2 regions of the Streptomyces noursei ATCC 11455 genome follow, and region 2 is predicted to be linked to the other one. Evidence: predicted binding sites of a transcription regulator. Region 2 holds the regulator's gene; the other holds the start of a gene.
The links. Region 2 encodes HrcA, which represses chaperone genes, less so after heat shock. Its sites were predicted from a motif close to TTNGCACTCNGNNNNNCNGAGTGCNAA; they were not measured.
Positions count from the first base shown of each region.

Region 1 (15,070 bases), 940 kb from region 2:
GGCCGGCCCGTACGGCACGCTGCGCGGCACCCCGGGTGCGGCGATCGCCGAGGACGGGACCGAGCTGTACTACGAGGTCGACGAGGTGGTGGACGGCCCGGCCGCCAAGCGGACCAAGGGCGGCAGGACGGCCGTGAACGGCACCGCGGGCGGCCGCGTGGGCAAGGAGGCGCGGGCCGCCCAGGACGCCCGGAGCGGGCTGCACAAGCGGCTCACGGCGGCCCTGGGGCGGCGCTCCCCGGCGCCCACGGTCGTCTTCAGCCACGGCTACTGCCTCAGCCAGGACTCCTGGCACTTCCAGCGGGCCGCGCTGCGCGGCGCGCTCCGTACCGTCCACTGGGACCAGCGCAGCCACGGCCGCTCGGCCCGCGGCCACGGACAGGTCGACGGGACCGAGCCGGTCACCATCGACCTGCTGGGCCGGGACCTGAAGGCGGTGCTGGACGCCGCGGTGCCCGAGGGGCCGATCGTGCTGGTCGGGCACTCCATGGGCGGGATGACGGTGATGGCGCTGGCCGACCAGTTCCCCGAGTACGTCGCGGAGCGGGTGGTCGGCGTGGCGCTGATCGGGACGTCCGCGGGCCGGCTGAGCGAGGTCGGGTTCGGGCTGCCGTCGATGGGCTCCAAGGCGTTCCACTGGCTGGCGCCGGGGGTGCTCAAGGCGCTGGGCCGGCAGAGCGAGATCGTCGAGCGCGGGCGGCGGGCCACCGCCGATCTGTTCGCGGGGCTGATCAAGCGCTATTCGTTCGGGTCCGATGACGTGGATCCGGCGATCGCGCGGTTCGGGGAGCGGCTGATCGAGGCGACCCCGATCGATGTGGTCGCCGAGTTCTTCCCGGCGTTCGCGGTCCATGACAAGACCGAGGCGCTGGTGGCGTACGACGCGGTGCCCGCGCTGGTGCTCGCCGGCGAGGAGGACCTGATCACCCCGGCCGAGCACAGCCGGACCATCGCCGAGGTGCTGCCGGACGCCGAGCTGGTGTGCGTGCCGGACGCCGGGCACCTGGTGATGCTGGAGCGGCCCGAGCTGGTCAACGACCACCTGGTGGCGCTGGTGGAACGGGCGGGCGCGGCGGCCCGCCGGTCGCGCACCGCGCGGGCCTGAGCCGGCCCCGGGCGGCGGTCCCGGGCTCGGTGCGGGACCGCCGCCCCGTCCGGGCCGTACCATTTGCGGCATGAGCACCACTGGCGCGACTGCCCGCGTAACCGTCAAGTCCCCCGATCAGATGCAGGAGTTGGGCCGCCGGTTGGCGCCGCTGCTGCGCCCCGGCGACCTGGTGCTGCTCAGCGGTGAGCTGGGTGCGGGGAAGACCACGCTGACCCGCGGTCTGGGCGAGGCCCTGGGCGTGCGGGGCGCCGTGACCTCGCCGACCTTCGTCATCGCCCGGGTGCACCCGTCGCTGACCGGTGGCCCGGCGCTGGTGCACGTCGACGCGTACCGCCTCGACGGCGGCCTGGACGAGATGGAGGACCTGGACCTCGACGTCTCGCTGCCGGAGTCGGTGGTGGTCGTCGAGTGGGGCGACGGCAAGGTCGAGGAGCTGGCGGAGGACCGGCTGCACGTCGTCATCGGCCGGGCCGTGGGAGGGGACGGCGCGGACCTCCTGTCGGAGCCGGGTGGCGTGGACGGGCACCCGGAGGAGGACGTGGACGACGTCCGCGAGGTGACGGTCACCGGGATCGGTGGGCGCTGGGCGGACGCCGGGCTTCCGGACCTGGAGATCTGCTGACGAAAGGGCGCAAAAGGGCCCCTATCGGGCGGTGTGGGGCGGTAGTTTCCGACAAGCCGTCGGCAAGATGTTGCGTCGGCGGTGTCAGGCGTGGTCACATGGGTGGGAGAGCCCTGGTTAGGTGTACCTAAGTAGACCCTAACCCCTGTCGCTTGCCCCAGGAGCCCGGGAGGCGTCCATGTCCCCCCACCAGCCCACGACCGAACGGCGCGGGGCCACCCCCGTCGCGGCGGCCGGGCGCGCCGAACAGGACGCGCGGAAGGCGCCGCCGACGATGAACGAACTCCTCGCGGCCTGCGCCGCGGCCAGCGCCGTCTCCACACCGCCGGACACCGCGGCGGAACCCCGCGCACAGCAGCGCAACGGCGCGCAGGAGCGGACCGAGGACACCGAAGCCGGGCGAACGGGCGGGGCGGGCGGCGATGGGCCCGAGGGGCGGGCGTCCACTCCGGGGCGCGACGCCGCGTAACCCACAGGGGCGAAGCGGCCGGGCCCGGCGGGCTCAGGGGACGACGACGACCTTCACACCGCGCACCGCGAAGTCCCACAGTGCCGCGCCGTCCTCGCGCGACTCCCGGATGCCGCCGGTCTTCTTCCCGCTCGCCCCGCTCGGCGTGGGCGTGGAGCCGTCGACCGCCGCGCTGAAGCCGATGGCCACCCCGTCGACGCCGGCGAACCGCACCACGTGCTCGATCGCCACCCCGTCCGAGCCGGTCACGCTCACCGACCGCGAGCTGACCGGGTACGTCCCCGGCGCCGGGTGCACCGTGCTCGGCGTCACCGTGAACGTCCGCTGCGCCGTGCCGTTCGCGCCCACCAGCCAGACCCGCTTGGCGTCCAGCGCGTAGACCACGCGCTTGCCGGCGCCGGACTGCGCCGGGACCGGCACCGGGGCCGGCGGCTTGTCCTTCTTGTCGTGCTGGTCGCGGGCGTCCGGCTTCTTGTCGGCCGCCCGGGCGTCGCCCCGGACCGGGGCGAGCGGATCGGCGGCGGAGGCGGACGCCTGGTAGCCCAGCACGCCGATCGCGACCAGGGCGGCCGCGGTGAGACCGGTGACGATCGTGCTGCTCTTAGCGGGCACCGCGGTGCCACCTTTCCGTACGCTCCTCGCCCGGGGGCGGGAGGCTGCTGGCTGTCGTGCTGACCGGGCTGGCTGCGGATCGACGGTAGCACCGCGCCGGGCACCGCCGGCCGCGCCGTAGTCTTGAAGGCGTGCTGCTGCTAGCTCTTGACACCGCCACCCCCGCCGTCACCGTCGCGCTCCACGACGGCTCCCGCACCCTCGCCGCCGCCGGGGACGTGGACGCGCGCCGGCACGGCGAACTGCTGCTGCCCGCCGTCGACCGGGTGCTGGCCGAGGCCGGGCGCAAGCTCGCCGAGGTCACCGACATCGTGGTCGGCGTCGGACCCGGCCCGTACACCGGGCTGCGGGTGGGGCTGGTGACGGCCACCACCTTCGGGGCGGCGCTGGACGTCCCGGTCCACGGCCTGTGCTCGCTGGACGGCATCGCCCACGCCTCCGGTCTGACCGAACCCTTCGTCGTGGCCACCGACGCCCGCCGCAAGGAGGTCTACTGGGCGCGCTACGCGGCCCGCCCGTCGCCCGACCTCCCCCCGGACCGGCTGACCGAGCCGGCCGTGGACCGCCCCGCCGAGATCGCCGACGAGGTCGCCGGGGTCCCCGCCGTGGGCGCCGGCGCGCTGCTCTACGACACCGTCTTCACCGGCGTCCGGCGGGACGGGCCCGAGCACCAGTCCGCCGCCGCGCTGGCCGAGCTCGCCGCGCGGAAGCTGGCCGCCGGCGAGGAGCTGCTGCCGCCGCGACCGCTGTACCTGCGCCGCCCCGACGCCCAGGTACCGGCCAACTACAAGGTGGTCACTCCCCAGTGAGCGGCCGACCCGAGGCGACCGGGCCGTCCGTCGTGCTGCGGGAGATGCGCTGGTGGGACCTGGACCCCGTGCTGGAGCTGGAGCGTGACCTCTTCCCCGAGGACGCCTGGTCGCCGGGGATGTTCTGGTCCGAACTCGCGCACGCCCGCGGCCCGCTGGCCACCCGCCGCTACCTCGTCGCCGAGTTGGAGGTGCCGCGCGGCGGTGCCGATGAGGGGCGTTCGACGGACGACGGGCGGGCCGGCCGGATCGTCGGCTACGGCGGGCTGGCCGCGATCGACGGCACCGGCGACGTGCAGACCATCGCCACCGCCCGCGACCAGTGGGGCAGCGGCCTCGGCACCCGGCTGCTGTCCGCGCTGCTCGCCACCGCGACCGACTTCGAATGCCAGGAGGTGCTGTTGGAGGTGCGGGTCGACAACACCCGCGCGCAGCGCCTCTACGAGCGCTTCGGCTTCGAGCCGATCGGCTTCCGCCGCGGCTACTACCAGCCCGGCAACGTCGACGCACTGGTGATGCGCCGCCCCTCCCAGACCTCCTCCGAAGCACCCTCCGTACAAGGAACGTGAACATGGCTGACTCCCGCGGTGGACCGCTCGTCCTCGGTATCGAGACCTCCTGCGACGAGACCGGTGTCGGCGTCGTCCGCGGCCACACCCTCCTGGCCGACGCGGTCGCCTCCAGCGTCGACGAGCACGCCCGCTTCGGCGGAGTGGTGCCCGAGGTGGCCTCCCGCGCCCATCTGGAGGCGATGGTCCCCACCATCCAGCGCGCGCTGAAGGACGCCGGGGTCGCCGCCTCCGACCTGGACGGCATCGCGGTCACCGCGGGCCCCGGCCTGGCGGGCGCCCTGCTGGTGGGCGTCTCGGCCGCCAAGGCGTACGCCTACGCCCTCGGCAAGCCGCTCTACGGCGTCAACCACCTCGCCTCGCACATCTGCGTGGACCAGCTGGAGCACGGTCCGCTGCCGGAGCCGACGATGGCGCTGCTGGTCAGCGGCGGCCACTCGTCGCTGCTGCTGGCCCCGGACATCACCTCCGACGTCCGCCCGCTCGGCGCGACCATCGACGACGCCGCCGGCGAGGCGTTCGACAAGGTGGCGCGGGTACTCCACCTCGGCTTCCCCGGCGGCCCGGTCATCGACCGGATGGCCCGCGAGGGCGACCCGGAAGCGATCCGCTTCCCGCGCGGGCTGACCGGCCCCCGCGATCCCCTCTACGACTTCTCCTTCTCCGGCCTGAAGACCGCGGTGGCCCGCTGGATCGAGGCCAAGCGGGCGGCCGGCGAGGAGGTGCCGGTCGCGGACGTCTCGGCGTCCTTCCAGGAGGCGGTCGTCGACGTCCTGACCCGCAAGGCCGTCCGGGCCTGCAAGGACAACGGCGTGGACCACCTGATGATCGGCGGCGGGGTGGCGGCCAACTCCCGGCTGCGGGCGATGGCCGAGCGCCGCTGCGAGGACGCCGGCATCCGGCTGCGGGTGCCGCGCCCCAAGCTGTGCACCGACAACGGGGCGATGGTGGCGGCGCTGGGCGCCGAGATGGTGGCCCGCAACCGCCCGGCGTCCGCCTGGGACCTCTCCGCGGACTCCTCGCTGCCGGTCACCGAGACCCACGTCCCGGACCCGCACGCCCACACCCACGGGCACGCGCACGACCACGACCACTTCCACGAGTTGAGCAAGGACAACCTCTACTCGTAGGCGTTCCGGCCGTAGGCGTTCCGGCTGGTGGGAGGCGTCGCGCGACGCTCTATCCTGGTGGCCGGGGCGCGGGTCGACCGCCCCGTTCGCACACGGGGGACGACGGGGGACGCGCGATGGACTGGTGGTATCTCTTCTTCCTGGCCGGGCCGGCCATCTACGCCGGCACCGCGGTGCGCGGCACGGTCCGCAAGGCGCTCAAGACGCGCCACAAGCGCAAGCTCGCCCTCATCGAGGCCCGCCGCGAGGAGCGCCTGGCCCTGGAGGCGGCGGACCGGCCGCCGACCCCCGTCTGCGGCTGCGAGCACCACCTCGCCAAGCATGACAAACAGGGCAAGTGTCATGAGCTGGTGCGGACCGCCGTCGCCTGGGACGCGGACCAGCGGCCCGCCCGCTACGAGGCCCGGCCGTGCGCCTGCCAGCAGTACGTGGGCCCGCAGCCGCTCTCCCAGGTCTACGCCGAGGATCTGACCGACCTGGGCTAGCGCTCGGCGTCAGGCGCCCTGCACCGCGGGGTGGCCCAGCAGCATCGTGGGCGCCCCCGCGACCCGGGTGAGGAAGACCGTGCAGGTGTGCGGCCCGGCGAGCTTGAGCTTGCGGCGCAGTTCCTCGGGCTCCACCGCGGACCCGCGCTTCTTGATCACCGCGACGCCCACCTCGCGCTCCCGCAGCAGCGCCTTCAGCTTCTTGACGTTGAAGGGCAGCACATCGGTGATCGCGTAGGCGGTGGCGTACGGCGTCGGCGTCAGCCGGTCCGCCGTCACATACGCGATGGTCGGGTCGATCAGCCGCCCGCCGACCTGCTCCGCGACGTCGGCGACCAGATGGGCGCGGATCACCGCGCCGTCGGGCTCGTAGAGCCAGTCGCCCACCGGCCCCGGCTCGGGGTCCGGGAGGCCGGCGCCGACCAGGGAGTCGCCGGCCGGCAGCAGGGTGGCCCGGTGGGCGCCGCCCCGGCCGGTGCCGAACCACAGCACGGCCTCCTTCACGTCCCCCGCGTCGGAGATCCACTCCGTCTCGGCGTCCTCGGGCAGCGCCTCGTGCGGCACCCCGGGCGCGATCTTCAACGCCGCGCACGGCGCCGAACGGGCCGCCCCGACCGCCCAGGACAGCGGCGGCGCGTACGCCTCCGGATCAAAAATTCGGCCACCGCGCACCCCCTTGCGCCGCGCCGGATCCACGAACACCGCGTCGTACCCGGCGGTGTCGACCTCGGTGACGTCCGCGCACCGCACCTCGATGAGGTCCGCCAGCCCCAGCGCCTCGGCGTTGGCCCGGGCCGCCGCGCAGGCCAGCGGGTCGCGGTCCACGGCCAGCACCCGGATCCCGGCCCGGGCCAGCGCGAGCGCGTCGCCGCCGATCCCGCAGCACAGGTCGGCCAGGGTCCGCACGCCGGCCGCGGCGAGCCGGGCGGCGCGGTGGGCGGCGACCGAGGTGCGGGTGGACTGCTCGACGCCGTTGGGGGTGAAGTACATCCGCGCGGCGTCCGCGCCGAACTTCGCGGCGGCCCGCTGTCGCAGCCGGGCCTGCCCGAGGGCGGCGGAGACCAGCGGTGCGGGATGGTCGCGGCGGAGCCGGGTGGCGGTCGCCAGCTCGTCCGCCGGGTCGTGGTCCCGTAGGAGGGCCAGCAGTTCCTGGCCCTCGGGGGCGAGCAGCGCGGAGAAGGTGTCGAGGTCGGTCACCCGCACCATTGTGGGCCAGCCGGTGGGCCGGCCCGCGGACGGTCCCGCGGGCCGGTCGGCGGAGCGGCGCCGTCAGGCCCCGGGCGCGGGCGGCCCGCTGATCCGCGGCACCCGCTGGGTCGCGTCCGCGTCCGGCCGCTCCGGGGACGGGCGGACCGGCTCCCGGCGCCGCTGGGCGCTGTCGCTGACCCGCAGCAGCACCGCCACCATCACCCAGTTCGCGACCATCGACGAGCCGCCCGCCGCGAGGAACGGCAGCGCCTTGCCGGTCAGCGGGATCAGGCCGGTGACGCCGCCGGTGACGACGAAGACCTGGAGCAGCAGCGCGCCGGAGAGCCCGACCGCCAGCAGTTTGCCGAACGGGTCGCGGGCGGTCAGCCCCACCCGCATCCCGCGCTGGGCCAGCAGTGCGTACAGCAGCAGGACGGCCATCACGCCGGCCAGTCCCAGTTCCTCGCCGACGGTGGTGAGGATGAAGTCGCTGTTGCCGGCGAATCCGATCAGCTCGGGGTGGCCCTGGCCGAGCCCGGAGCCGCCTATCCCGCCGCTGCCGAAGCTGAACAGCGCCTGTGCCGCCTGGTCGGAGATCAGGCCCGGCGGCCGCTTGTTCTCCGGCAGGAAGATGTCCATCGGGTGCAGCCAGGCCATCACACGGCCCTTGACGTGTGGTTCGGTCGAGCCGACGACGCCGGCGCCGACCACGGCCATGAGCAGGCCGCAGACCACCCAGCTGGTGCGCTCGGTGGCCATGTAGAGCATGATCACGAAGACGCCGAAGAAGATCAGCGAGGTGCCCAGGTCGCGCTCGAAGACCAGCACCAGCAGGCTGATCACCCAGATCGTGGCGATCGGCCCGAGCTGTCGCCCCGGCGGGAGCTGCATGCCCATCACCCGGCGCCCGGACAGCGCCAGCGCATCGCGGTTGACCGTGAGGTAGCCCGCGAAGAACACCACGATCATGATCTTCACGAACTCGCCGGGCTGGAGCGACAGCGGCCCGAGCATGATCCAGCGCTTGGCGCCGAACTTGTCCGCGCCGAAGAACGCCGGCGCCATCAGCATGACCAGCGCGACCGCCATCGTCAGGTAGATGTAGCGCTGGAGCAGCCGGTGGTCGCGCAGCACCATCAGGATCGCGATGCAGACCGCCACCCCGATGACCGTCCACACCAACTGCCCGGTCGCGGCCTGGGCGATGTGCAGCCGGGGCTTCTCCGCGTAGGTGATGTCCAGCCGGTGCAGCAGCACCAGCCCGATCCCGGTCAGCAGTGTCGCCACCGGCAGGATCAGCGGATCGGCGCGCGGCGCGAACCGGCGGACGACCAGGTGCGGCACCAGCGCGATGAAGAAGACGCTCACCGCGAAGCCGGCCAGCCCGCCGGGGAGCTGCCCCTTCATCGACAGCTCGGTGTAGGCGTAGCCGAAGACGGTGATGAAGACGACGAACCCGAGCAGCCAGGCTTCGGTGCGCCGACGGTTCGGCGCGTGGGCCAGCGCGGCGAACGTCATGGTGCGCTCGGCGTCGCTCTCCGGTCCCCCGGGATTCCGGGAAGCGCTGGTCAGTCCGCGCACTGTTCCTCCGCGATCGATGGGTCAGGGCCGCGGGGCGGCCGGGTCGTGGCCCGGTGGCCAGCGGTCCCAGGGGCAAGACGGGCCGGTCGCGGGCGCGGTTGCCGTCGGCCGGCAGGTGTGTCCGACTCCACCCCCGGCCACCGGCAGCAGACACGGTACGCGTATACGGCGCGCTGGCACTCCGCTTGACCGAGTGCTAACCGCGTCATAGTCTCAGCGTTGGCACTCTCCCTCGGGGAGTGCCAACACAGCGACGGGCAGGTCCGGCACCCGCGACGACGGATCCACCTGGTCGCCACCTCAGACAGTTAACCCCGTGAGATCTCCGAAGGGGGAGGTCGGATCGTGACGACCGCCAGTTCCAAGGTTGCCATCAAGCCGCTTGAGGACCGCATCGTGGTCCAGCCGCTCGACGCCGAGCAGACCACGGCCTCCGGCCTGGTCATTCCGGACACCGCGAAGGAGAAGCCCCAGGAGGGCGTCGTCCTGGCGATCGGTCCGGGTCGCTTCGAGGACGGCAAGCGCGTCGAGCTCGACGTCAAGGTCGGCGACGTCGTGCTCTACAGCAAGTACGGCGGCACCGAGGTGAAGTACAGCGGCGAGGAGTACCTCGTCCTCTCGGCTCGCGATGTGCTCGCGATCGTCGAGAAGTAAGTCACCCAGATTTGCCCTGATCTGCGCCCCTGGTTCCCGCGTTCTCATCGACCCGGGGCAGGGGCGCAGTTCGTTTGAGCGAGAGCGGTCACGGCGGCGAGGCCGACGATCGCAACGAGAGGACTTGAAGCAGCCATGGCGAAGATCCTGAAGTTCGACGAGGACGCCCGTCGCGCCCTTGAGCGCGGCGTCAACAAGCTGGCCGACACCGTCAAGGTCACCATCGGCCCCAAGGGCCGCAACGTCGTCATCGACAAGAAGTTCGGTGCCCCGACCATCACCAACGACGGTGTCACCATCGCCCGCGAGGTCGAGGTCGAGGACCCGTACGAGAACCTGGGCGCCCAGCTCGTCAAGGAGGTGGCGACCAAGACCAACGACATCGCGGGTGACGGCACCACCACCGCCACCGTGCTGGCCCAGGCGCTCGTCCGCGAGGGCCTGCGCAACGTCGCCGCCGGCGCCTCCCCGGCCGCCCTGAAGAAGGGCATCGACGCCGCCGTCAAGGCCGTCTCCGACGAGCTGCTGGCGACCGCCCGCCCGATCGACGACAAGTCCGACATCGCCGCCGTCGCCGCGCTGTCCGCCCAGGACCCGCAGGTCGGCGAGCTGATCGCCGAGGCCATGGACAAGGTCGGCAAGGACGGTGTGATCACCGTCGAGGAGTCCAACACCTTCGGTCTGGAGCTGGACTTCACCGAGGGCATGGCCTTCGACAAGGGCTACCTGTCGCCGTACATGGTCACCGACCAGGAGCGCATGGAGGCCGTCCTCGACGACCCCTACATCCTGATCCACCAGGGCAAGATCTCCTCCATCCAGGACCTTCTGCCGCTGCTTGAGAAGATCATCCAGGCGAACGCCTCCAAGCCGCTGCTGATCATCGCCGAGGACGTCGAGGGCGAGGCCCTGTCCACCCTCGTCGTCAACAAGATCCGCGGCACCTTCAACGCGGTGGCCGTCAAGGCCCCCGGCTTCGGCGACCGCCGCAAGGCGATGCTCGGCGACATGGCCACCCTCACCGGCGGCACCGTCGTCGCCGAGGAGGTCGGCCTCAAGCTCGACCAGGTCGGCCTGGACGTGCTGGGCACCGCCCGCCGTGTGACCATCACCAAGGACGACACCACCCTCGTCGACGGCGGCGGCAACTCCGCTGACGTCGCGGGCCGCGTCGCCCAGATCAAGGCCGAGATCGAGACCACCGACTCCGACTGGGACCGCGAGAAGCTCCAGGAGCGCCTCGCCAAGCTCGCCGGCGGCGTCTGCGTGATCCGCGTCGGCGCGGCCACCGAGGTCGAGCTCAAGGAGAAGAAGCACCGTCTGGAGGACGCCATCTCCGCGACCCGCGCCGCGGTCGAGGAGGGCATCGTCTCCGGTGGTGGCTCCGCGCTGGTCCACGCCGTCAAGGTCCTGGAGGGCAACCTCGGCAAGGACGGCGACGAGGCCACCGGTGTCGCCGTGGTCCGCCGCGCCGCCGTCGAGCCGCTGCGCTGGATCGCCGAGAACGCCGGTCTGGAGGGCTACGTGATCACCTCCAAGGTGGCCGAGCTCGACAAGGGCAACGGCTTCAACGCCGCCACCGGCGAGTACGGCGACCTGGTCAAGGCCGGCGTCATCGACCCGGTCAAGGTCACCCGCTCCGCCCTGGAGAACGCCGCCTCCATCGCCTCCCTCCTGCTCACGACCGAGACCCTGGTCGTCGAGAAGAAGGAAGAGGAAGAGGCTGCCGCCGCCGGTCACGGCCACGGCCACGCGCACTGACCCCTGCGCAACCGCCGGCCGCATCCGCGCCGGCACCCCACGAGGCCCGGCCCCGCACCCCAGCGGGCCGGGCCTCGCCCGTACCCGGAACCCGTCAGGCCGAGTGCCCCAGCCCCTCCCGCCGCACCGGATCCGCGAACGGCAGCCCCCGCGCGTACCGCTCCACCTCGTCGAGGGCATGGTCGGCCATCCGCCGCAGCTCGGTGCCCATGGACCCGGCGACGTGCGGTGTGAGCAGCACGTTCGGCAGGTCGTACAACGGTGAGCCGGCGAGCGGGGTTTCGGGCTCGGTGACGTCGAGCACGGCCGAGATCCGCCCGCCGCGCAACTCCGCGACCAGCGCCGCCTCGTCCACCAGCGACCCGCGGGAGGTGTTGACGAGCGTCGCCCCGTCCGGCATCAGCGCCAACTCGCGGGCGCCGATCAGATGCCGGGTGGCGGCCACCTCCGGCGCGTGCACGCTGACCACGTCGCTGCGCGCGCACAACTCCGCCAACGCCACCGGCTCGGCCCCCAGCCGCCCCGCCTCCTGCTCGTCCACGTACGGGTCGTGGAGCAGCACCCGCAGGTCGAACGGGCGCAGCAGCGCAAGGACGCGGCGGCCGATCCGGGAGGCGCCGACGATGCCGACGGTGCGGCCGTGGTTGCCGGCGCCGTCCAGTTCGCCCAGCCAGTCGTGGGGCGCGCGCAGGGCGCGGTAGCGGTGGGCGGCGTGCAGCACGCGCTTGTTGGCGAACAGGATCGCGGCCAGCGTGTACTCGGCGACCGGCTGCGCATTGACCGCGGCGGCCGAGCTGACGGCGACGCCCCGGTCCCAACAGGCGTCGGTGACGAGCTGCTTGACGGACCCGGCCGCATGCACGACGGCCCGCAGCCGGGGCGCCGCCGCGAGCACCTCCGCGGTCAGCGGCGGGGCGCCCCAGCAGGTGAGCAGCACCTCGGCCTCGGCGAGGGCGGCGGCCACCGCGGGCCCCGGCGCGGCCAACTCGTGGGCGACGAGCCGGCAGTCCGTCCGGGCCAGCCGTTCGAGCCGGACCCGCTGCGGCTCCCCGAACAACCGCTCGGCGATACCCGGCCCCATGGCCAGAAGCAGTGCTGGGCGCATCTCTCGACTCCTCCTGCGTCGCGGCGGGGCGGACGCTCGGCTTCCGCCGCCCCTGGCGGTCGGTGCCTACCCGCCGGCGGCCCCGACCGTTCACGGCCCGCCGCCGCGGACCGACGGAAGCCAAACGCCACCCCGGCCGCAACGTGGGAAGCGCCGGCCCCCCGCTACCGTTCCGGTATGACGACTGCATTGATCACAGGAGCAACGGCCGGCATCGGCGCCGCATTCGCCCGCCGACTCGCGAGCGACGGGCACAGCGTGGTGCTGGTGGCCCGCGATGAGAAGCGGCTCCGGGAGCAGGCCACCGAACTGCACGACCGGCACGGGATCGAGGCGGAGGTGCTCAGCGCCGACCTGGCGACGGAGGACGGCATCGCCGCCGTCGAGGCGCGCCTGGCCGACACCAGGCGCCCGGTGGACCTGCTGGTCAACAACGCCGGCTTCGGCAACAAGGGCGAGTATCTCGAGGTCACGATGGCCGACGAGTTGACGATGCTGAAGGTGCACTGCGAGGCGGTGCTGCGGCTGACCACGGCCGGGGTGCGCGGGATGCGCGAGCGCCGGCGCGGCGCCGTGGTCAATGTGGCGTCGGTCGCGGCGTTCGTCCCGCGCGGCACGTACGGCGCGAGCAAGGCGTGGGTCGTGCAGTTCACCCAGGGTGCGGCGCGCGACCTGGCGGGCAGCGGGGTGCGTCTGATGGCGCTGTGCCCGGGCTTCGTGCGGACCGAGTTCCACCAGCGGGCCGGGATGGGCACGGACAACATCCCGGGCTGGATGTGGCTGGACGCGGACAAGCTCGTGGACGCGGCCATGAAGGACCTGGCGCGCGGCAAGTCGCTGTCCGTTCCGGACCCGCGCTACAAGGCCCTGATGGGCGTCGTGAAGCTGGCGCCGCGCGGTGTGCTGGGCGGCCTGACCTCGCGCACCGGTCGGAAGTACGGCCCGAAGTAGGGCCGGGACCGACCGCGCGGTTCGAGGGGCATCGCCGCGCCGGGCGGCACGTGCCCTCCGGCGTGGGCGGGCCGGTGCGGCGCCGGGGCCCGGTCGCCCGGGCCCCGTGGGGTCAGTTCGCGGTCCGCGCCGCGTACTTCGTCGCCGTCGCCCGGGCCTCTTCGTGCAGGGCGTCGCCCGCCGCCAGCAGTCGCGGCAGCAGTTCGCGCCGGGTGGTGAGGGCACGGAACATCAGCGCGACGGTGACGTCGTGGTCGGGCCGGTGCTCGACCGTCACGGTGTCGCCGGCGCGGATCTCGCCGGCCTCCAGGACCCGCAGGTACGCACCGGGCACCGCCGCCTGGGTGAACCGCTTGATCCAGCCGCGTTCGTCCAGCCAGCCCTGGAACGTCCGGCAGGGGATCCGCGGCGAGGTGACCTCCAGCAGCACCTCCTGGCCGATGCGCCAGCGTTCGCCGATCCGGGCGTCGGTGACGTCCAGGCCGGCGGTGGTGAGGTTCTCGCCGAAGACGCCGTTGGCCAGCTCGCGGTCCAGTTGCCGCTGCCAGTCGTCGAGGTCCTCGCGGGCGTAGGCGTAGACGGCCTGGTCGTCACCGCCGTGGTGGCGCAGGTCGACCACCGCGTCGCCCGCGAGGCCGCTGCCGGCGGTGCCCTTGGGGCCGGGGGCGGCCACCGTCACGGGCCCGTCCACCGGACGCTTGTCGATGCCCGTTCCGCCCTCGGCGGAGCTGTGGGCGGAGGGGGTGGCACGCCCGATGTTCACGGTCAGCAACGTCGCATTCATGTGCGCACAGTAGGACATCCGGCAAAAGCCTTCAGGCTATTTTTCACGTTCTGTCCAAGAATCGCTTATGCTCGAAGGGTGATCGAAGCCCGTCATCTCCGCGTGCTGCGCGCCGTCGCCCGGACCGGTTCCTTCTCCGCCGCCGCGCGGGAGTTGGGCTGCACCCAGCCCGCGGTCAGCCAGCAGATGAAGGCCCTGGAGCAGTCCGCCGGCACCCCGCTGCTGGTGCGCACCGGGCGCGAGATGCGGCTGACGCAGGCCGGTGAGGCGCTGGTCCGGCACGCGGCCGGCATCCTGGCGGGGCTCAGCGCGGCCGAGGACGAGGTCGCGGCCATCGCGGGGCTGCGCTCGGGGCGGGTGCGGCTGGTGTCGTTCCCGTCGGGCAGCTCGACGCTGGTGCCGACGGCGCTGGCCAGGATGCGGGCCGCGCACCCGGGGGTCCGGGTGTCGCTGGACGAGGCCGAGCCGCCGCGCTCGATCGAGCTGCTGCGCAACGGCGAGTGCGAGATCGCGCTGGCGTTCCGCTATCCCGAGGTGCCCGGCGCGGACCCGTCCGCCGGGGTGGAGTGGGAGGACCTGGTGGTCCGCCCGGTGCTGTCGGACCGGCTGGTCGGGCTGGTGCCGGACGGCCACCGGCTGGCGAAGGCCGGTGCCGCGTGCTTCGCGGACCTGGCCCACGAGCCGTGGATCGCGGGCTGCCCGCGCTGCCGCACGCATCTGGTCGAGGTGTGCGAGCGCGCCGGGTTCACCCCGCGCATCGACTTCGCCACCGACGACTATCCGGCGGTGATCGGGCTGGTCGGGGCGGGGCTGGGGGTCGCGGCGCTGCCCGAGCTGACGCTGGAGTCGGTGCGCCCCAAGGGGGCGTCGACGGTGCGGATGGAGCCTCCGGTGCACCGCGAGATCGTCGCGCTCACGCTGCCGGACCTGGCGCACGTGCCCGCGGTCGGGGCGATGCTGGATCAGCTGGCGGACGCCGCGGGGCGCTGACCGCCGCGGGCGGTGTCGCCCGCGCATTGTGCAGGAACGTTTCTTCGAATGGTGTGGGGCGCTGTCGGTCAGGCGCCCGGCATGGTCGCGTGTCGGGGCAGCGAGCTGGCCGGGACCATCCGGTGCCGGGCCCGTCCCATGAGCTCCTCGCGTTCGTCCTCCGTGAGGCCGCCCCAGACGCCGTAGGGCTCGCGGACGGCCAGCGCATGTGCCGCGCACTGGGCCCGCACGGGGCAGCGCATGCAGACCTCC
Region 1 covers NZ_CP011533.1:5,289,322-5,304,391, forward strand. The annotation lists gene SNOUR_RS22510 (alpha/beta fold hydrolase) at 1-1,105, shown strand, start outside; gene tsaE (tRNA (adenosine(37)-N6)-threonylcarbamoyltransferase complex ATPase subunit type 1 TsaE) at 1,176-1,730, shown strand; gene SNOUR_RS22520 (hypothetical protein) at 1,909-2,199, shown strand; gene SNOUR_RS22525 (hypothetical protein) at 2,233-2,811, opposite strand; gene tsaB (tRNA (adenosine(37)-N6)-threonylcarbamoyltransferase complex dimerization subunit type 1 TsaB) at 2,943-3,620, shown strand; gene rimI (ribosomal protein S18-alanine N-acetyltransferase) at 3,665-4,189, shown strand; gene tsaD (tRNA (adenosine(37)-N6)-threonylcarbamoyltransferase complex transferase subunit TsaD) at 4,192-5,319, shown strand; gene SNOUR_RS22545 (hypothetical protein) at 5,436-5,804, shown strand; gene SNOUR_RS22550 (class I SAM-dependent methyltransferase) at 5,814-7,010, opposite strand; gene SNOUR_RS22555 (FtsW/RodA/SpoVE family cell cycle protein) at 7,074-8,510, opposite strand; gene groES (co-chaperone GroES) at 8,919-9,227, shown strand; gene groL (chaperonin GroEL) at 9,363-10,988, shown strand; gene SNOUR_RS22570 (hydroxyacid dehydrogenase) at 11,083-12,093, opposite strand; gene SNOUR_RS22575 (SDR family NAD(P)-dependent oxidoreductase) at 12,271-13,044, shown strand; gene SNOUR_RS22580 (MOSC domain-containing protein) at 13,157-13,828, opposite strand; gene SNOUR_RS22585 (LysR family transcriptional regulator) at 13,907-14,818, shown strand; gene SNOUR_RS22590 (WhiB family transcriptional regulator) at 14,887-15,070, opposite strand, start outside.
Region 1: groES (co-chaperone GroES) is a predicted target of HrcA. The motif match lies at 8,747-8,773, and genes of this name have one in related genera.

Region 2 (15,070 bases):
TTCGGTCCCGTCGGGCAGTCGTACCAGCGCGGCGGCCCGGGTGCGGTGGGTGTCCTCCTCGAATTCCAGCTCGACATGCCATCCGACAGCAGTCTTCAACATGGCGGTCACCTCCGGAATCGCTGCTACCAGAGTGCGCTCACCGCCGGTCCGGCGCACGGCGTGCACCAGGGGTGCTCGCCGTGCGCGGCGGGCCCTCAGCGGCCGTCCGCCCCCTCCGGCGCCGTCACGAAGTCGATCAGCTCCTCGACCCGGCCCAGCAGCGCCGGCTCCAGGTCCTTGTAGGACCGCACCCGCGACAGGATCCGCTGCCAGGCCGCACCGGTGTTCTCCGGCCAGCCCAGCGCCCGGCACACCCCGGTCTTCCAGTCCTGGCCCCGGGGGACCCGCGGCCACGCCGGGATGCCCACCGAGGACGGCTTCACCGCCTCCCAGACGTCGATGTACGGGTGGCCGACGACCAGCGCGTGCTCACCGGTCACCGCCGCCGCGATCCGGAACTCCTTCGAGCCGGGGACGAGGTGGTCCACCAGGACGCCCAGGCGCGCGTCCGGGCCGGGGGCGAACGCGTCGACGATCGCCGGGAGGTCGTCGACGCCCTCCAGGTACTCCACGACGACGCCCTCGATCCGTAGGTCGTCGCCCCAGACGCGCTCCACCAACTCCGCGTCGTGCCGCCCCTCCACGTAGATGCGACCGGCGCGGGCGACCCGGGCGCGCGCCCCGGGGACCGCGATCGAGCCGGACGCGGTGCGCGCCGGGCCGCTCGGCGCCGGACGGCTCTGCGGCCGGACGAGGGTGACGGTCCTGCCCTCCAGGAGGAAACCGCGCGGCACCATCGGGAACACCCGCTGCTTGCCGAAGCGGTCCTCCAGCGTGACCGTCGGGCCCTCGGCGGTCTTCTCGCACCGCAGGACCGCGCCGCAGTAGCCCGTCACCACCTCCTCGACGACCAGCCCGGGATCGGCCGGCACCTCGGGCACCGGCTTCGGCTTCTTCCAGGGGGGAGTGAGGTCGGGGCTGTAGTGCCTGCTGTGCATGCGGGTCTGCTTCCTGGGGATCGGCGGGGCGGTGGGCCCCGGTGCACGGGGCGCCGGGGCGACGGTCGACGGGGTGGCGGATCAGGGCGAGTCGGCGCCGAAGCGGGCTGCCAGGGCGTCCCGCTGGGCGCGTACGAAGCGGGCGTCGACCACCGCGCCGTGGCCGGGCACGTACACCGCGTCCTCGCCGCCCAGCGCCAGCAGCCGGTCCAGCGCGGCGGGCCAGAGCCGGGGCAGGGCGTCCCGGCCCGCCTGGGGCTCGCCGGACTCCTCGACGAGGTCGCCGCAGAACACGATCTCCCGTTCACCGGCCCGGCCCGGCACCAGGACGGCCAGGTCGTGGGGGGTGTGACCGGGGCCGACGTTGGCCAGCAGCACCTCCCGGTCCCCGAGCCGGACGGTCAGCTCCCCGTGCACGTGGTGGTGCGGGGCGACCAGCAGGTCCGCGGCCTCCGCCGCGGTGTCCGGGTCCACGCCGTGCCGGACCGCGGAGTCCCGCAGCTCCTCCTTGCCGTGCCGCAGCAGCTCGGCCATCCCGGTCGCGCCGAACACCTCCACCCCCGCGAAGGCCGCGGTGCCCAGGACGTGGTCGAAGTGCGCGTGGGTGAGCGCGACATGCGTCACATCGCGGCCCAGTACCGCGCGGACCGTCCGGCGCAGTTCGGCCCCGGCGCCGAGCGTCGGGCCGGTGTCGACGATCAACACGCCCTCCGAGCCGGCGATCACGCCGATCGTCTCGTCCCAGCCGGGCATCCGGCGCCGGACGACACCCTCGCCGAGCCGCTCCCAGCCCGCCTCTTCCCATGTGGTGCACATACCGAGACGCTAGCCCCTGTCGTCGAACTCCCGCCTGCCGTCCGGCGTCCGGCACGCACCGCGGGCATCGGACGGGAGCGCGGCGAGAGTGCGACGAGGGGCCTGGCGCCCCCGCGGTAGCGTGGCCCGGAACCGGTGGTGAGCGGCCGGACGCCGGTCCCGTACGGATACCGCCCGGGGCATCGGCCCGGGGCCGTGGCGGGGCGGGATCAGGGGGACCTCGGGGTGCGATCAGGGGGCTCTCAGAGGCGACCCGGGGGTCGGATTCCGCGGTGGTGGGTAAGCCCTCGGTACGCCCGCCCTTGCCGCATCCGTGCTACCCGGCCGTACACTGGCTCCGGGTCTGGCACTCGGCCCGTGCGAGTGCCAGGAGAAGAGACGACACGGCGGGACGGCCGACTGGAGGTGGCGGAATGCTCAGTGAACGCAGGCTCGAAGTGCTGCGCGCCATCGTCCAGGACTATGTCGGGACGGAGGAGCCGGTGGGCTCCAAGGCGCTCACCGAGCGCCACAAGCTGGGTGTCTCCCCGGCCACCGTCCGCAACGACATGGCGGTCCTGGAGGACGATGGCTACATCGCCCAGCCGCACACCAGCGCCGGCCGGATCCCGACGGACAAGGGCTACCGCCTCTTCGTCGACAAGCTCGCCGGCGTCAAGCCGCTGTCCGTCCCCGAGCGACGGGCGATCCAGAACTTCCTCGACGGCGCCGTCGACCTGGACGACGTGGTGGGCCGCACGGTGCGCCTGCTGGCGCAGCTGACCCGGCAGGTGGCGGTGGTGCAGTACCCGTCCCTGACGCGGTCGACGGTCCGGCACGTCGAACTCCTGGCGCTGGCCCCGGCCCGGCTGATGCTGGTGCTGATCACCGACACCGGCCGCGTCGAGCAGCGGCTCATCGACTGCCAGACACCGTTCGGCGAGACGTCCCTGGCGGATCTGCGCGCCCGGCTCAACAGCCGGATCGTCGGCCGCCGTTTCACGGACGTCCCGCAGCTGGTGCAGGATCTCCCGGAATCCTTCGAACAGGACGACCGGGCCACCGTCTCGACAGTACTGTCGGTACTGCTGGAGACTCTGGTGGAGGAGACCGAAGAGCGGCTCATGATCGGCGGCACCGCCAATCTGACGCGCTTCGGGCATGATTTCCCCCTGACCATCCGGCCGGTGCTGGAAGCCCTCGAGGAGCATGTGGTGATGCTCAAGCTGCTCGGGGAGGCCAAGGACTCGGGCATGACCGTGCGCATCGGGCATGAGAATGCTCACGAGGGCCTGACGTCCACCTCGGTCGTCACCGTCGGATACGGTTCTGGCGACGAGGCCGTCGCGAAATTGGGCGTGGTCGGACCGACCCGCATGGACTACCCCGGAACGATGGGAGCGGTACGCGCAGTGGCACGTTACGTCGGACAGATCCTCGCGGAGTCGTAAGTGGCCACGGATTACTACTCGGTCCTCGGTGTCGGTCGGGACGCCTCGCAGGACCAGATCAAGAAGGCGTTCCGGCGGCTGGCGCGCGAGCTGCACCCGGACGTGAATCCGGACCCCAAGACCCAAGAGCGGTTCAAGGAGATCAACGCCGCCTACGAGGTCCTCTCGGATCCGCAGAAGAAGCAGGTCTACGACCTCGGCGGCGACCCCCTCTCGCAGTCCGGCGGTGCCGGCGGCGCGGGCGGCTTCGGCGCGGGCTTCGGCAACTTCTCCGACATCATGGACGCGTTCTTCGGCACGGCCTCGCAGCGCGGCCCGCGCTCGCGGACCCGCCGCGGCCAGGACGCCATGATCCGCCTCGATGTCGAGCTCAGCGAGGCCGCGTTCGGCACCACCAAGGACATCCAGGTCGACACCGCCGTCGTCTGCACCACGTGCAGCGGAGAGGGCGCGGCGCCGGGCACCTCGGCGCAGACCTGTGACATGTGCCGCGGTCGCGGTGAGGTCTCGCAGGTCACCCGGTCCTTCCTGGGTCAGGTCATGACCTCCCGGCCCTGCCCCCAGTGCCAGGGCTTCGGCACGGTCGTGCCGACGCCGTGCCCCGAGTGCGCGGGCGACGGACGGGTCCGCTCCCGCCGCACCCTCACCGTCAAGATCCCGGCCGGTGTCGACAACGGCACCCGGATCCAGCTGGCCGGCGAGGGCGAGGTGGGTCCCGGTGGCGGCCCCGCCGGTGACCTCTACGTCGAGATCCACGAGCTGCCCCACCCGGTGTTCCAGCGGCGCGGCGACGATCTGCACTGCACGGTCACCATCCCGATGACCGCGGCGTCACTGGGCACCAAATGCCCGCTGGAGACGCTGGACGGGATGGAGGAGGTCGACGTGCGGCCCGGCACCCAGTCCGGCCAGTCGATCCCGCTGCACGGCCGCGGCGTGACCCACCTGCGCGGCAACGGCCGGGGCGATCTGATCGTCCACGTCGAGGTGCAGACCCCGACCAAGCTCGACCCGGAGCAGGAGGAACTCCTGCGCCGACTGGCCAAGCTGCGCGGCGAGGAGCGCCCCCAGGGCCAGTTTCAGCCGGGGCAGCAGGGGCTGTTCTCGCGGTTGAAGGACGCGTTCAACGGGCGGTAGTCGTTCGGCCGCTCGCCCGGGAGTGTTCCCCGGGCGAGCGCGGCACGAAGCAGGAGCCACCTCGACCGGGGCGGCGGTCCGGGAGTTTCCCGGTGACCGCCGCCCCGGTTCTGGGTGGGGCGCCGGGCGTGACACGATGTGGGCATGCCCACCGCGCTCACCGATTTCTGCCGTCACCCCATCGTGCAGGCCCCGATGGCGGGCGGCGGCTCCGGACCCGAGCTGGCCGCCGCCGTCTGTGAGGCCGGTGGCCTCGGCTTCCTGGCCGCCGGCTACAAAACCGCCGACGGGATGTACCAGGAGATCAAACAGCTGCGAGGGCTGACCGGCCGGCCCTTCGGCGTCAACCTCTTCATGCCGCAGCCCGCCCTCACCGACACCTCCGCCGTCGAGGTCTACCGCGAGCAACTCGCCGGCGAGACCGCCTGGTACGAGACCGAGCTCGGCGACGTCAACGGCCCCACCGACGACGGCTACGACGCCAAGGTCGCGATTCTGCGCGACGACCCGGTGCCGCTGGTCTCCTTCACCTTCGGCTGCCCCTCACGGGCGGTCCTCGACGCGTTCGCCGAGGTCGGTACGTACACCGTCGTCACGGTCACCACCGCCGCCGAGGCCCAGGCCGCCCAGTGGTCGGGCGCGGACGCGGTGTGTGTACAGGGCGTGGAGGCGGGCGGTCACCAGGGCACCCACCGGGACGATCCGCACGCCGACGGGACGGGCTCCGGGCTGGGCCTGCTGGCACTGCTCGCCCAGGTCCGGGAGACGGTGCAGATCCCGGTGATCGCCGCCGGCGGGCTGATGCGCGGCGCGCAGATCGCGGCGGTACTGGCCGCCGGGGCCTCGATGGCGCAGCTGGGCACCGCGTTCCTGGCCACCCCCGAGTCCGGCGCCAACCCGCTGCACAAGCAGGCGCTGACCAACCCCCTTTTCACGCATACCGAGTTGACCCGGGCGTTCTCCGGGCGGCCGGCCCGCGGCCTGGTGAACCGTTTCCTGCGGGAGCACGGCCCGTACGCCCCGGCCGCCTACCCCGCCGTGCACTACCTCACCGCCCCGGTCCGCAAGGCCGCCGCCAAGGCGGGCGACGCGCAGGGGCTCAACCTCTGGGCGGGGCAGGGGCATCGGCTGGCGCGGGAGATGCCCGCCGGGCAGTTGGTGGGGGTACTGGCCGCCGAACTCGACGCCGCCCGCGTCTCGTTGGGCCTGGGCGGTGCGGGCTACGGACCGGGCGGTGCGGTGTGACCGCGCCCGTCTTCCTCGTGGAGTCGCTCGCCGGTGTACGGGCCGGGGGCACGCTGACCCTGGACGGCCCCGAGGGCCGGCACGCGGTGTCGGTGCGGCGGCTGCGGGTCGGCGAGGAGGTCGTGCTGACCGACGGCGCCGGGACCGGTGCCGAGGGCACGGTCGCCGCCGTCGAGGGCAAGGACCGACTGACCGTCGCCGTCAGCGGGCTGCGCACCGAGGAGCCGCCGGTGCCCACCCTCACCGTGGTGCAGGCGCTGCCCAAGGGCGACCGCGGGGAGTTGGCCGTGGAGACCATGACGGAGACCGGGGTGGACGCCATCGTGCCGTGGTCCGCGGCGCGCTGCGTCACGCAGTGGAAGGGCGAGCGGGCAGCCAAGTCGCTGGCCAAGTGGCGTGCCACGGCACGCGAGGCGGGCAAGCAGTCCCGCCGGCTGATCTTCCCGCGGGTCGCCGACCCGCTGTCGACCAAGCAGGTCGCCCAGCTGCTCGCCGACGCCGACTTCGCCGCCGTCCTGCACGAGGAGGGCAGCACCCCGCTCGCCACCGCCGAACTCCCCACCGAGGGCTCGATCGTGCTGGTCGTCGGCCCCGAGGGCGGGGTCTCGCCGGAGGAGCTGGCGGCCTTCGCCGAGGCGGGCGCCAAGCCGTACCGCCTGGGCGCGTCCGTGCTGCGGACGTCCACGGCCGGCACCGCGGCGACCGCCCTGCTGCTGGGCCGCACCGGCCGCTGGAGCTAGGGCCTGTCCGATGGGACAGGCCCTAGGTCGGGTCCGCAACCGTCCCGTCGTGCGCCCGCGGCGGGCGACGGGGCGGTTGCGGCGTGCCGGCCGCCCCAAAGGCCGGCCGGCACGCCGCCGTTGGTCCGTCAGCCGAGCAGTTCGGCGTGGAGCGTGATGTTCTTGACGCCCGCCAGTGCCTGGCTGACCGGGCAGTTCTTCTTGGCGTCCTCGGCCGCGGCCTGGAAGTCCGCCTCGGACAGGCCGGGGACCCGGGCCTTGACGGTCAGCACGATGCCGGTGATGCCCTCACCGGGCTGGAAGGTGACGTCGGCCCGGGTGTCCAGCGCCTCGACGGTGTGGCCCTTGCCGGCCAGGCCGTGCGAGAAGGCCATCGAGTAGCAGGAGGAGTGGGCCGCCGCGATCAGTTCCTCGGGGCTGGTCACGCCGCCCGGCTGCTCCGCACGGGCGGGCCAGTTCACGTCGTAGGTGCCGATCTTGGACGATTCCAGGGCGACGGTGCCCTTGCCCTGCAGGAGGTTGCCTTCCCAGTGGGTGGTGGCGGTGCGCGTGGTTGCCATGGTGCATAACTCCCGTTTGTGGGGCCAATGCGGTCTGAGAGATCAGCTTAGGCTCTGCCGGGCCGCGATCCGGGAGACCGCCCCCGGGGCCGCCCCCCGGGGAGGGCCGCCACGGGCCGCCCCCGGGACGTGCCGGGGCGATCGGCTAGCATCCGGAGGGCGTACGCAGGGTGCGTACCGCGCATGCCGCGCGACCCGGGAGGAGTCCACCGGTGGCGGGAGAACCGCAGGCCGACTGCCTGTTCTGCAAGATCGTGGCGGGAGAGGTACCGGCGACGATCGTCCGCGAGACCGAGACCACCGTCGCGTTCCGCGACATCAACCCCCAGGCTCCGACGCACGTCCTGGTGATCCCCAAGGCCCACTACCCGAACGCGGCGGAGCTCGCCGCCGCCGAGCCGAAGGTGATCGCCGACATACTGTCCGAGTCCCGCGAGGTCGCGGCCGACGACCAGATCGAGGAGACCGGCTACCGGGTCGTCTTCAACACCGGCTCCGGCGCCGGCCAGACGGTCTTCCACGCCCACCTGCACGTCCTCGGTGGCCGCGGCCTCCAGTGGCCCCCCGGATAACGAGCCATGTCCGTACGCGAACTGGTCGTCCTCGGGACCGCCAGCCAGGTCCCCACCCGGCACCGCAACCACAACGGCTATCTGCTGCGGTGGGACGGCCAGGGGCTGCTCTTCGACCCCGGCGAGGGCACCCAGCGTCAGATGTTGCGGGCCGGGGTCGCCGCCCACGACATCAACCGGATCTGCATCACCCACTTCCACGGCGACCACTCGCTGGGCCTGGCCGGGGTGATCCAGCGGATCAACCTCGACCGGGTGCCGCATCCGGTGACCGCCCACTACCCGGCCAGCGGCGAGCGGTTCTTCGAGCGGCTGCGGTACGCCACCGCCTACCGGGAGACGGTCCGCATCTCCCAGCGGCCGGTCTCCGCCGACGGTGAACTGGACCGCGCCAAGGGATACGTCCTGACGGCGCGCAAGCTCTCGCACCCGGTCGAGTCGTACGGCTACCGCCTCACCGAGCCGGACGGCCGGCGGATGCTGCCCGGGAAACTGGCCGCCCACGGCATCGCCGGACCGGACGTCGGCCGCCTCCAGCGGGCCGGCGAACTGAACGGCGTCACGCTCGACGAGGTCAGCGAGGCCCGCCCCGGCCAGAGCTTCGCCTTCGTCATGGACACCCGGCTGTGCGACGGCGTCCATGCGCTCGCGGCGGGCGTGGACATGCTGGTGATCGAGTCCACGTTCCTCGACGAGGACGTCCAACTGGCCGAGGAACACGGGCACCTGACGGCCGGACAGGCGGCCCGGGTGGCCGCCGACGCCGGCGTGCGCCATCTGGTGCTCACGCACTTCTCGCAGCGCTACGCCGACCCCGCCGACTTCGAGCGGCAGGCGCGCGCGGCGGGCTTCGGCGGCGAACTCACCATCGCCACGGACCTGCTGCGGGTGCCGCTCCCCAAGAGGCGCTGAGGGGCCCCGGCGCCCCCTGGGAGGGCGCCGGGGGCCGCCGCCTATGGCAGGTAGTACATCGGGTTGGGCAGCTTGAAGGTCCGCGCCGCCGCGCCGCCCTCCAGGTCGCTGTACTGGTCCCCGAAGTTGGCGACGACGCGGTAGCCGAGGGACTCGATGTGCCGGCGGGTGCCCGACTTGAAATCGATGGTCGAGCAGGTCTTCCCGCACGGCAGGTAGGCGGGCGGGTGCTCCTTGTCCCGCAGGTAGACGTGGGCGCGGTCCAGCGGGACGCCGTAGCCGACGTTCTTGAGGTTGCGCACGCTCCAGTCGCGCTGCGCCTCCTTGCGGCCGGTGACGAAGAAGACCTCGGCGCCCTTCTTGTGGGCCCAGTTGACCAGGTCGTTCATCCCGAAGACCGCGGCCATGTCGGTGTGCTCCAGGTACTCGTCCTGGGACTTGGGCGTGAAGTTGAAGCCGACCTTGAGCTCGTAGTTGTAGGTCAGCAGGGTGGTGTCGTCCATGTCCAGGACGATGGCCGGCTTGGCCTTGCCGGTGCCCTTCTTGGCGAGCGCGCCGGTCAGGTAGGCGCGGGCCTTGGCCTCTATGCCGCGGACCTGGCGGGCGTAGTTGCTGGTGGGGGAGGCGTAGTGCTCGCCGTCGGCCGTCACCGTGTCGCCGTAGTACGCCTTGATCTTGTCCTGCACCAGGGTGAGGTTGGGGATCTCCTTGTCGGTGCGCGGCACGGAGTGCTCGGCGGTGGCCTGGCCGGCGCCGAACACCGCGGTGCCGGCGACGAGCGCGGCGGCCACCGCACCGCCCAGGCGGACACGACGGGAGAGGGCGGGACGGGGCATGCGCGGCTCCTTGAGAAGCGTGGGGGATGGTCCCGGGTAGGTGTAACAGAGGTGGTGCGGGGGTATCTACGCGCGAAGATTAAAGGGTTGGTAAAGGGTTGAGTGGTGTGGGGGTCCAACTGGACGGTGTGCCACGGCTCTTGACGGAGAGTGGGCGCGCTCCCTAGCCTCCATCCCGGTCCATGGATGTTGTCTACATATGGAGACGAACGCCGATGGTCGCCCCCCGCCCCGCGGACCTGGTCGTCACCGAGGTCCGACTCACCCCGGTCCTGGTCGCCGACCCCCCGCTGCTCAACACCCAAGGCGTGCACCAGCCGTACACCCCACGCCTGATCATCGAGCTGGTCACCGCGGGCGGCGCCACCGGCCTGGGGGAGACCTACGGGGACACCGCATACCTCGACCTGGCCCGCCCGCTGGCCGCCGCCCTGATCGGCCGGTCGGTCACGGACCTGAACGGCCTGGCCGTGCTCGCCGATCGGATGCCCGGCCCGTCGGAGCCGGCCGGTCCGGACGGCGTCGGTGCCGCCGGACTGCGCGGCGTCCGCACCGCCGGCAAACTGCGGCGCTCGGTCCGCTCCGGCTTCGAGGTCGCCTGTCTGGACGCCTGGGGGCACGCCGCCGGCCTGCCCGTGCACGCCCTGCTCGGCGGCGCGCTGCGCGACCGGGTCGCCTACAGCGCCTATCTCTTCTACCGGTGGGAGCGACACCCCGACGGGCCGGGCGAGCCGGACGACTGGGGCGCCGCCCTCGACCCGGCCGGCATCGTCGCCCAGGCCCGCCGGTTCGCCGACCGCCACGGCTTCACGTCGTTCAAGCTCAAGGGCGGGGTCTTCCCGCCCGACCAGGAGTGCGCCGCGATCCGGGCGCTGGCCGAGGCGTTCCCGGGTCGGCCGCTGCGGCTGGACCCCAACGGCGCCTGGTCGGAACGGACCGCGCTCCAGGTGGCGGACGAACTCGCCGACGTCCTGGAGTACCTGGAGGACCCGGTCAGCGGTATCGAGGCGATGGCCCACGTCGCGGCCCGTACACCGGTCCCGCTCGCCACCAACATGTGCGTCACCACCTTCGAGGAGATCCCCGAGGCGGTCGCCCGGGGCGCCATCCGGATCGTGCTCTCCGACCACCACTACTGGGGCGGACTGCACGCCACCCGGGAACTCGCCGCGCTCTGCCGCACCTTCGGCCTCGGCCTGGCCATGCACTCCAACACCCACCTGGGGATCAGCCTCGCCGCCATGACCCACGTGGCGGCCACCGTCCCCGACCTGGACCACGCCTGCGACACCCACTACCCCTGGCAGACCGAAGACGTCCTCACCGAGCGCCCGACCTTCCGCGCCGGCCACCTGGACGTCGGCGACGCCCCCGGCCTCGGCGTCACCCTCGACCGCGCCCGGCTCGCCGGCCTGCACCGCCGCTGGCTGGCCGACGACGGCCGCCACCGGGACCGCGACGACGCCGCCGCGATGCGGCGTGCCGACCCCGGCTGGACCACCCCCGCGGTGCCCCGCTGGTGACCCGGGCGGGCACGGCCGTGATCCTGTCCGTGGCCGGTCCCTTTCCGTACGGTGTGGCACGACTCGGTGGCCGTGCGCCACAGTGGTCCCGTACGTGATCTTCGAAGAGGGGCGGTACCGATGGCACAGGAAGTGCGCGGCGTCGTGGCGCCGGGAAAGAACGAGGCGGTCCGGCTGGAGACGATCCTGGTGCCCGATCCGGGGCCGGGCGAGGCCGTGGTGAAGGTGCAGGCGTGCGGGGTGTGCCACACCGACCTGCATTACAAGCAGGGCGGCATCAACGACGACTTCCCGTTCCTGCTCGGCCACGAGGCGTCCGGCGTGGTGGAGTCGGTGGGCGAGGGCGTCACCGACGTCGCCCCCGGGGACTTCGTCGTCCTCAACTGGCGTGCGGTGTGCGGCTCCTGCCGGGCCTGCCTGCGCGGGCGGCCCCAGTACTGCTTCAACACCCACAACGCCCGGCAGAAGATGACGCTCAAGGACGGCACGGAACTGAGCCCGGCGCTGGGCATCGGGGCGTTCGCCGACAAGACGCTGGTCGCCGCCGGCCAGTGCACCAAGGTCGACCCGGGCGTCGCACCGGCCGTCGCGGGGCTGCTGGGCTGCGGGGTGATGGCCGGGATCGGCGCCGCGATCAACACCGGCGGGGTCGGTCGCGGCGACTCGGTCGCGGTCATCGGCTGCGGCGGGGTCGGCGACGCGGCGGTGGTCGGCGCCCGGCTGGCCGGCGCGGCGAAGATCATCGCCGTGGACATCGACGACCGGAAGCTGGAGACGGCCCGCACCATGGGGGCCACCCACACCGTCAACTCCCGCACCACCGACCCCGTCGAGGCCGTCCGCGAGCTGACCGGCGGCTTCGGCGCGGACGTCGTCATCGACGCGGTCGGCCGCCCGGAGACCTACCGGCAGGCGTTCTACGCCCGCGACCTGGCCGGCACGGTCGTCCTGGTGGGCGTGCCCACCCCGGAGATGACCCTGGAACTCCCCCTCCTGGACGTCTTCGGTCGCGGCGGCGCCCTGAAGTCCTCCTGGTACGGCGACTGCCTGCCCTCCCGGGACTTCCCGATGCTGATCGACCTCCACCAGCAGGGCCGGATCGACCTCGGCGCGTTCGTCACCGAGACCATCGGGATCGACGAGGTGGAGCGGGCCTTCGACCGGATGCACGCCGGCGACGTGCTGCGCTCGGTGGTGGTGCTGTGATGTCCGTCCGCGTCGACCACCTCGTCACCTCAGGGACGTTCTCGTTGGACGGCGGCACCTGGGACGTCGACAACAACGTGTGGATCGTCGGCGACGGTGCGGAGGCGGTCGTCATCGACGCCGCCCACGACGCCGACGCCATCCTCCGCGCCCTCGACGGGCGCACCCTGCGCGCGATCATCTGCACCCATGCGCACAACGACCACATCGACGCGGCGCCGGCGCTCGCCGCCCGCACCGGGGCGCGGATCCTCCTGCACCCCGACGACCTGCCGCTGTGGAAGCAGACCCACCCGGACACCGCCCCCGACGGGGAACTGACGGATGGTCAGGTGCTGACCATCGCCGGAACCGACCTGAGGGTGCTGCACACCCCCGGACACGCCCCCGGCGCGGTCTGCCTCCACGCCCCCGACCTGAACACCGTGTTCACCGGGGACACCCTCTTCCAAGGCGGCCCCGGGGCCACCGGCCGCTCCTTCTCCGACTTCCCGACGATCGTCGACTCGATCCGCGACCGGCTGCTGACCCTGCCGCCGGCGACCGTGGTCCGGACCGGCCACGGCGACTCGACGACCATCGGGGAGGAGGCCCCGCACCTGGCGGAGTGGATCGCCCGGGGGCACTAGGGGGCTAGGGGCACCAGGGGGCCCTAGGGGGCGGGCGAACGGATCCCGTAGGGGGTGCGGGCGCCCCCTACGGGGCCACAACGTGGCGGGGGTGGGGGGAATTCCCGCGGGGCCTCACGCCCGCCCGGAGTCCGTGGCCGCCCGTTGCAGGATGCGGGCGGCCACCGCGGGGGAGTCCACCAGGGGGTGCAGCGCCAGCGCGCGCAGGGCCGCGCCGCGGTCCTTGAAGAGGGCGGCCGCCACCGTCTCCCGTTCGACGGCCTTGATCTGGAGCATCAGCCCCAACTGGTCCGCGCGCAGCGGCGCGCAGGGCAGCGGCCGGGCCCCCTTGGCGGTCACCTCGCAGACCGTCTCCACGATCGCGTCCGGCGCCAGCTGCGGCACCGTCGTCCCGTTGCGGACGTTGAGGATCAGCCGCCGTCCGGAATCGCCGGCGATGGCGTGCATCAGCGCCAGCGCCACCCGGTCGTAGCCGCCGCCCTCCAGGTCGTCGCTGTCCCGCTGCCAGCCGCCGGTCGCCTCCCGGCTGTGCGCCATGTACGTCTCCTCGCGCTCCAGACGGGTGCGCTCCCACAGGTCGTACACCGCGTCCGGGGCACCGGCCGCCGCGGCCCGTTCGAAGAAGCCGCCCTGCTGCCGGTCCAGGAACTCCCCGCGGGTCTCCCGGGTGTCCCGTACGGAGTGCAGGGTCTCCCGGCGGAAGTAGTAGTAGTGCAGGTACTCGTTGGGGAGGGCGCCGAGGACCCCGAGCCACTCCGGGCCGAAGAGGCGGCCCTCCTCGAAGGAGCCCAGGGCCGTGGCATCGCCCAGGAGGCCCGGCAGCACATCGGTGCCGTCGAGGGTCAACGAACGCAGCCAGCCCAGGTGGTTGAGGCCCACGTAGTCGTAACCGGACCGCGCCGGGTCCTCCAGGGCCGCCGGGTCCGCGCCGACCGCCCGCGCCGCCCGGCGCACCAGCCCCACCGGCGAATCGCAGATCCCGATCACCCGGTCCCCCAGCACCTGCGCCATCGCCTCGGTCACCATCCCCGCGGGATTGGTGAAGTTGATGACCCACGCCCCCGGGGAGAGCGCCGCGACCCGCTCGGCGACGTGCAGCGCCACCGGGATCGTGCGCAGCCCGTAGAGGACCCCGCCCGCACCGACCGTCTCCTGGCCCAGCACCCCCTCGGACAGCGGGATCCGCTCGTCCCGGATGCGGCCCGCGGTACCGCCGACACGTATGGCGGAGAACACGAAGTCGGCGCCCGTCAGCGCCGCGTCGAGAGTTTCCGCCACTCGTACGGGTACCGGTCGGGTACGGCCCTGTGCGAGCCGGGCCAGCACGTCGGTGATCACCGCGACCCGGCGCGGGTCGGTGTCGTACAGCGTCAGCTCGGAGACGGAGCGTGCCGGGTCGTCCAGCAGTGCGCGGTAGACCAGCGGCACGCGGAAGCCGCCACCACCGAGAATGGAGAGCCTCATGAGGCGGAACGTACCGCAGCATCAGGCACACTGGCGGCACGAGTTGAGTACGAGAGGGGCGAGCGCGGTGAACAGTGGCCGACGCGATGTCCAACCGCCCGCGGGGCCGGCCGCCGTGCCCCCGGGGCTCGATCCGCTGGCCGCGGTGCGCCGCGACGGCGATCCGCCCACCGATGTCTATCTCACCGGCACCGTCTTCCTCGACATCATCTTCACCGGCCTGGATTCCGCCCCGGTCCGCGGCACCGAGTCCTGGGCCCGCGGTATGGGCTCCAGCCCCGGTGGCGTCGCCAACATGGCCACCGCGCTGGCCCGGCTCGGGCTGCGCACCTCCCTGGCCGCCGCGTTCGGCGACGACATGTACGGCGAGTACTGCTGGGAGGCGCTGGAACAGGGCGAGGGCATCGACCTGGCGCTCTCCCGCAAGATCCCCGGCTGGCACTCACCGGTGACCGTCTCCATGGCCTACGAGGGCGAGCGGACCATGGTCTCGCACGGCCACGAGGCACCGCCCCCGGAGCACGCCTTCGACGGCGGGCACGCCCCCGGCTGCCCGCCGCCGACCAGGGCCTGCGTCGCCGCGCTCGTCCCCGGCCGCCGGGAGGGCTGGCTGGGCTGCGCGGCCGGCCGCGGCAGCCGGATCTTCGCCGACGTCGGCTGGGACGACACCGGCCGCTGGGACCCCACCGACCTCGCCGACCTGGAGCACTGCGAGGCGTTCCTGCCCAACGCCGAGGAGGCGATGCGCTACACCCGCACCGACTGCCCGCGCGCCGCCGCCCGCAAGCTCGCCGACCTCGTCCCGCTCGCCGTCGTCACGCTCGGCGCGGAGGGCGCCTACGCGGTGGACGCCCGCACCGGCGAGAGCGCCGAGGTGCCCGCCATCGCGGTGGAGGCGCTGGACCCGACCGGCGCCGGGGACGTCTTCGTCGCCGGCTTCGTCACCGGCACCCTCGCCGA
Region 2 covers NZ_CP011533.1:6,225,321-6,240,390, forward strand. The annotation lists gene SNOUR_RS26355 (DUF1876 domain-containing protein) at 1-102, opposite strand, end outside; gene SNOUR_RS26360 (DUF3097 domain-containing protein) at 198-1,040, opposite strand; gene SNOUR_RS26365 (MBL fold metallo-hydrolase) at 1,122-1,856, opposite strand; gene hrcA (heat-inducible transcriptional repressor HrcA) at 2,270-3,286, shown strand; gene dnaJ (molecular chaperone DnaJ) at 3,287-4,423, shown strand; gene SNOUR_RS26380 (nitronate monooxygenase) at 4,568-5,668, shown strand; gene SNOUR_RS26385 (16S rRNA (uracil(1498)-N(3))-methyltransferase) at 5,665-6,408, shown strand; gene SNOUR_RS26390 (OsmC family protein) at 6,537-6,968, opposite strand; gene SNOUR_RS26395 (histidine triad nucleotide-binding protein) at 7,181-7,540, shown strand; gene SNOUR_RS26400 (ribonuclease Z) at 7,547-8,452, shown strand; gene SNOUR_RS26405 (HAD family acid phosphatase) at 8,494-9,288, opposite strand; gene SNOUR_RS26410 (enolase C-terminal domain-like protein) at 9,504-10,811, shown strand; gene SNOUR_RS26415 (S-(hydroxymethyl)mycothiol dehydrogenase) at 10,932-12,017, shown strand; gene SNOUR_RS26420 (MBL fold metallo-hydrolase) at 12,017-12,646, shown strand; gene SNOUR_RS26425 (family 4 glycosyl hydrolase) at 12,761-14,110, opposite strand; gene SNOUR_RS26430 (carbohydrate kinase family protein) at 14,178-15,070, shown strand, end outside.